2 linked regions of the Magnetospirillum sp. XM-1 genome follow. The protein of the gene in region 2 interacts with the protein of the main gene of each other region in a pairwise test. Links are inferred from orthologs where the notes say so. Each region holds a gene or a part of one and is shown on either strand. Other genes may lie near its edges.

Evidence for each region.
Region 1: the proteins of grpE (region 2) and groL interact in binary tests that used the Escherichia coli proteins (3 or more experiments, as listed by UniProt). The link is inferred for Magnetospirillum sp. XM-1 from one-to-one orthologs.

Annotation. Positions count from the first base shown.
Region 1 is NZ_LN997848.1:1,131,028-1,133,967, forward strand. The notes cover bases 1-2,869. They hold groL (chaperonin GroEL), read left to right. Parts: upstream 1-540; coding sequence 541-2,199; downstream 2,200-2,869. Other genes in these bases: XM1_RS23865 (hypothetical protein), read left to right, coding at 1-126; groES (co-chaperone GroES), read left to right, coding at 225-512; XM1_RS05405 (S9 family peptidase), read left to right, coding at 2,326-2,869. In the rest of the region: more of XM1_RS05405, read left to right, coding at 2,870-2,940.
Region 2 is NZ_LN997848.1:745,540-748,609, forward strand. Bases 63-3,061 are described here. They hold grpE (nucleotide exchange factor GrpE), read right to left. Parts: upstream 1,863-3,061; coding sequence 1,263-1,862; downstream 63-1,262. Other genes in these bases: dapB (4-hydroxy-tetrahydrodipicolinate reductase), read left to right, coding at 63-537; XM1_RS24470 (hypothetical protein), read left to right, coding at 540-704; XM1_RS03610 (helix-turn-helix domain-containing protein), read left to right, coding at 781-1,221; hrcA (heat-inducible transcriptional repressor HrcA), read right to left, coding at 1,895-2,959. In the rest of the region: more of dapB, read left to right, coding at 1-62. UniProt on the Escherichia coli protein: Participates actively in the response to hyperosmotic and heat shock by preventing the aggregation of stress-denatured proteins, in association with DnaK and GrpE. It is the nucleotide exchange factor for DnaK and may function as a thermosensor.

The DNA of each region.
Region 1 (2,940 bases), 390 kb from region 2 along the record:
AAATCGCTGAGCAAGAATGTAGGTGCGAATCGCGGCATGTCCATGGCGGAAATTTATCATTACGAATCATTAAGTTGCTACAATCTGCTCCGAAAAGTGCGGGAAATTTCACCCGATCGCGCTTGACTCTCCCGCTCACCCCTCCTAGATGGTTGGCACTCGTCGCCGGAGAGTGCTAACAGCACCCCGGCAGATCGAAACGTCTTACGGAGGTAATTCCCGAAATGAAGTTCCGTCCGCTCCATGACCGCGTGCTGGTCAAGCGCCTCGACGCCGAAGAGAAGACCGCCGGCGGCATCATCATCCCCGACACCGCCAAGGAAAAGCCCATGCAGGGTGAAGTGGTGGCTGTCGGTTCCGGCACCCGTGGCGACGACGGCAAGCTGGTGGCGCTCGACGTCAAGGCCGGCGACCGCGTGCTGTTCGGCAAGTGGTCCGGCACCGAGGTCAAGATCGACGGTGTCGATCTGCTGATCATGAAGGAATCCGACATTCTCGGCATTCTCGCCTAATTCCAGAATTCCATAGAGGTTCAGACAAATGGCTGCCAAGGAAGTCAAGTTCTCCACCGACGCCCGCACCCGCATGCTGCGCGGCGTCGACATTCTCGCCGATGCGGTGAAGGTCACCCTGGGTCCCAAGGGCCGCAACGTGGTGATCGAGAAGTCGTTCGGCGCTCCGCGCATCACCAAGGACGGCGTTACCGTCGCCAAGGAGATCGAGCTGGCCGACAAGTTCGAGAACATGGGCGCCCAGATGGTGCGCGAAGTGGCCTCGAAGACCGCCGATCTGGCCGGTGACGGCACCACCACCGCCACCGTGCTGGCCCAGGCCATCGTCCGCGAGGGCGTCAAGGCCGTGGCCGCCGGCCTCAATCCGATGGATCTGAAGCGCGGCGTCGATCTGGCCGTGGCCGCCGTGGTCGAGAACGTGAAGTCGCGTTCGCGCAAGGTCGCCACCAATGCCGAGATCGCCCAGGTCGGCACCATCTCCGCCAACGGCGAGAAGGAAATCGGCGACATGATCGCCAAGGCCATGGAAAAGGTCGGCAACGAGGGTGTGATCACCGTCGAGGAGGCCAAGGGCCTGGACACCGAGCTGGACGTGGTCGAGGGCATGCAGTTCGACCGTGGCTACACCAGCCCGTACTTCGTGACCAACGCCGAGAAGATGACCTGCGAGCTGGATAACCCCTACATCCTGCTGCACGAGAAGAAGCTGTCGGGCCTGCAGCCCCTGCTGCCCGTGCTCGAGCAGGTGGTTCAGTCCGGTCGTCCGCTGGTGATCATCGCCGAGGACATCGAGGGCGAGGCCCTGGCCACCCTGGTGGTCAACAAGTTGCGCGGCGGCCTGAAGGTCGCGGCGGTGAAGGCTCCGGGCTTCGGCGACCGCCGCAAGGCCATGCTGGAAGACATCGCCATCCTGACCGGTGGTCAGGTGATCAGCGAAGACCTCGGCATCAAGCTGGAAAGCGTCAACCTGGAGATGCTGGGCACGTCCAAGCGCATCACCATCACCAAGGAAGACACCACCATCGTCGACGGCTCGGGCAAGAAGGGCGACATCGACGCCCGTTGCAAGCAGATCCGCGCGCAGATCGAGGAGACCACCTCGGACTACGACCGCGAGAAGCTGCAGGAGCGTCTGGCCAAGCTGGCTGGCGGCGTGGCCGTCATCAAGGTCGGCGGCGCGTCCGAGATCGAGGTGAAGGAGCGCAAGGATCGCGTTGACGACGCCCTGCACGCCACCCGCGCCGCGGTCGAGGAAGGCATCGTCCCGGGCGGCGGCGTCGCCCTGCTGCACGCCGTCAAGGCCCTGGAAGGCCTGAAGTCCGGCAACCCGGACCAGGAAGTGGGCATCGGCATCGTCCGTCGCGCGCTGCAGGCTCCGGTGCGTCAGATCGCCGAGAACGCCGGCCATGACGGCGCCGTTGTCGCCGGCAAGATCGGCGAGTCCAAGGACCTGGCCTTCGGCTTCGACGCCCAGACCGGCGTCTACACCGACATGATCAAGGCCGGCATCATCGATCCGACCAAGGTCGTGCGCACCGCGCTGCAGGACGCGGCTTCCGTGGCCGGCCTGCTGATCACCACCGAAGCCATGATCGCCGAGCGCCCCAAGAAGGACGTGGGCGGCATGCCCGGCGGCGACATGGGCGGCATGGGTGGCATGGGCGGCATGGGCGGCATGGACTTCTAAGTCCGGCCAACCGACGCTTACCCGCGTTGAAGGAAACCCCTCTCCCGGCAACGGGAGGGGGGTTTTTCTTTTCAATCGCTCCAAACCGTCTACTCTTTGCTCTTCGCCATGCCCTGCGGAGGCACCATGAAGACGCTGGTCATCGCCTTTCTCGCACTGTTCGTCGGCTTCGTGCCGGCCGCCCGGGCCGGGCTGGTCGAGGAAGCCGGCGGCTTGGCCGTGTCGTTCTCCGAGGGCGGGCGGGCCGTCGCCCTCGACGCGCTGATCATCCGTCCCGACGATCGCCTGCGCCATCCGCTGGCGGTGCTCAGTCATGGCGCGCCCCGCGACGCCGCCGACCGCGAGACGATGAGCCCCGGCGCCATGCGCGCCCAGGCCCGCGAATTCGCCCGAAGGGGCTGGGTGGTGGTCACCTTCATGCGGCGCGGCTATGGCCAGTCCGAAGGCGAGTACGTGGAAAGCAGCGGCAAATGCGCCTCTCCCGACTACGTCACCTCGGGCCGCCGCTCGGCCGATGACATCCGGGCGGTGATCCGCGCCATGGCGGCCAAGCCCTATGTGGATGCGTCGCGCATTCTCAGCGTCGGCCGCTCGGCGGGCGGTCTGGCCACCGTGGCGCTCGCCGCCGATCCGCCCCCCGGCCTGGTCGCCGCCATCAGCTTCGCCGGGGGCAGGGGCTCGGTCCGTCCCGACGAGGTCTGCGTTCCCGCCCGGCTGGTGGAGGCCTTCGCCACTTTCGGC
Region 2 (3,070 bases):
GCCGAATTGGGCAAGGTGCTGGTGGTGGGCACCACCGGCCTTTCCAAGGACGACGAGGCCCGGCTGGCCGAGGCCGCCAAGCGCGCCCCCATCGTCTACGCCCCCAATTTCAGCGTCGGCGTCAATCTGCTGATGGCGCTGACCGAGCGCGCCGCTTCCATCCTGGGCGAGGATTACGACATCGAAATCGTCGAGATGCACCACCGCCACAAGGTGGACGCGCCCTCGGGCACGGCGCTGGGCCTGGGCCGCTCCGCCGCGCTCGGCCGCCAAAAGGCGCTGGATTCCGTGTGGTGCAAGAGCCGCGACGGCCATACCGGGGCGCGGCCCAAGGGCGAGATCGGTTTCGCCACCTTGCGCGGCGGCGACGTGGTGGGCGACCACACCGTGATGTTCGCCGCGGAAGGGGAAAGGGTCGAACTGACCCACAAGGCGTCGTCCCGCGCCGTGTTCGCCAAGGGCGCGGTGCGCGCCGCCCGCTGGGCCGCCGATTGCCGGCCGGGGCTTTATTCCATGCGCGACGTTCTGGGGCTGTGAGAATGAGCGACGAGCAAAAGGCCCCCCAAGCGCCGGTCGGACGCCGCTACAAGGAGTGGGAGCACACCTCGGCCGAGGAAGTGGCGTTCTCGCGCAAGGTGTTCTACGGCATGATGACCTTGCTGGCGATTCTGCTGGGGGCGCTGGTCTACGGGGCGCTAAGATAGGCCTGTCGTCCTGGTGTCGTGGCGCTGTCGCGGGGTCCGCCCCATGCTGGCGCCACCTTTCCCGAGGGTCCGAAGCATGACCGATACCGCCGAAACCATCCGTGAGCTGCGTCTGCAACGCGCCTGGTCCCAGGAGCAACTGGCCGAGATCGCGGGTATCAGCGCCCGCACCGTCCAGCGGCTCGAACAGGGCCAGGCCGCCGCGCTGGAAACGCTGAAGGCCCTGGCGGCGGCCTTCGACATGCCGATCGATCGCCTTCGGGGAGGCTCCGCCCCCCTCGCCAAGGATGATTCCATGATGACTGAAACCGCTGTGCCGTCGCCCGCCCCCCGTGACCCCCAAAGGACGTTCCGCCGTCATCTTCTGGTGTTCGCGGCCGTGATGAGCGGGCTGGCCGCCATCAACCTCTTCCACAACCCGGATCATCTGTGGGTGATCTATCCGGCGCTGGGCTGGGGCGTTCCCCTGGCCATCAAGGCCCTGTCCCTACGCCACACGCCGCCGGCCGCCGGCTGAAAGCAAAACCCCCGCCGATGAGGCGGGGGTTTCTTGTTTCGTCAGACGCTGGTGTCGACGTTGTTGCCGCCGCTCTTGGGGCCGCCCTTGGCGACGCCCACCAAGGCGGGGCGCAGCAAGCGGTCGTGCAGCGTGTAGCCCGCCTGCATCACCAGCACCACGGTGCCTTCGATCTGGCTGGGGTCTTCCATCTCCATCATGGCCTGATGCAGGTTGGGGTCAAACTTCTCGCCCTGGGCCGCCACCGGCTTGATGCCGTAGCGCTCGAAGGTGGCCAGCAATTCCCGTTCGGTCATCTCGACGCCGGTGGTCAGCGCCGCCAGGGATTCGTTGCCGTCCCGCGCCGCCGCCGGCACCGAATCCAGCGCCCGGCGCAGGTTGTCGGCCACCGACAGCACGTCCTTGGCGATGTTGGAGACGGCGTACTTGCCGCGATCCTCGGCCTGCTGCTCCAGGCGGCGGCGCGTGTTCTCGGTCTCGGCCTTGGCGTAGAGCACGTCGTTCTTCAGCTTGGCGATTTCCGCCTCCAGCTGGGCGATGCGGTCGGATTCGGCGGCCGGCGGCGCGGCGGATTCGGCGGCCGGGCCCGGTTCGGCGCTTTCGGCGGCGGGCATCTGCTCGGCGGTCTGATCCTGGGTCATATCAAGGCTCTCTCGACAGGTTGAAGTTGCAATCAGGTGGGTTGCCCGATCAGGCGGCCGATCACACGCGCGGTGTAATCGACCATGGGAATGATGCGGGCGTAGTTGATGCGTTGCGGGCCGATCACCCCGATGGCGCCGACGATGCGCTCGCGCGAATCGCGGTAGGGCGCCACCACCATGGAACAGCCGGTGACGCCGAACAAATCGCTTTCGGCGCCGATGAAGATCTGCACCCCGTCGGCGACCCGGGTCAGGTCCACCAGGCGCAGGAACTGCTCGGAGGTTTCCAGCGCCTCGAACAGCGAGCGGATGCGCTCCAAATCCTCGACGGCGGTGACGTCTTCCAGCAGATGGGACTGGCCGCGCACGATCAGCGCCGACTGGCTTTCGCCGCCCGCCCAGGTGGCCAGCCCGGCCTCGATCACCCGCTTGGTGAGCGAATCGAGCAGGGTGCGCTGGTGTTCGAGCTCTGCGGTGATCTCGTCCCTGACCTCGTCCAGCGAGCGCCCCGCCAGCCGGGCGTTCAGGTAATTGCCGGCCTCGACCAGGGTGGACATCTCGACGCCGTCGGGCAGGTCGAGGATGCGGTTCTCCACCATGCCGTCCTCGGTGACCAGGACCACCAGGGCGCGGTTGCGGCCCAGCCAGACGAATTCCACGTGTTTCAGCGTGCGCTGGATCTTGGGCGCCACCACCACGCCGGCGCAGCGGCTCAATCCCGACAGCGCGCCCAGGGCCTCGCCCAGCACCTGCTCCATGGAGCGGCCCGCCGCCTTGCACTGGGCGTCGATGGCCGAGCGCTCGGATTCGGCCATGCGGCCCACTTCCAAGAGGCCGTTGACGAACAGGCGCATGCCCGCCTGGGTGGGCAGCCGCCCGGCCGAGGTATGGGGCGCGTAAAGGAGGCCGAAATCTTCCAGATCGGCCATGACGTTGCGGATGGTGGCCGGCGACAGGCCGAGGGTGAGGCGGCGCGACAGGGTGCGCGAGCCGATGGGCTCGCCGGTTTCCACATAGGATTCCACGATCTGGCGGAAGATTTCCCGCGATCTGTCGTTCAGCTCGGTAATGACGGGGCCCTTGGTCCGTACCATTGCCTTCTCCGGTGCGGCGAAAATCTAGTGGCGCCTTGCCCCCTCGTCAATGTCGGGGGGTCGAGATTGTGGACGACACCCACCATATGGAGGTAGCTTGCCGCCTCTTTG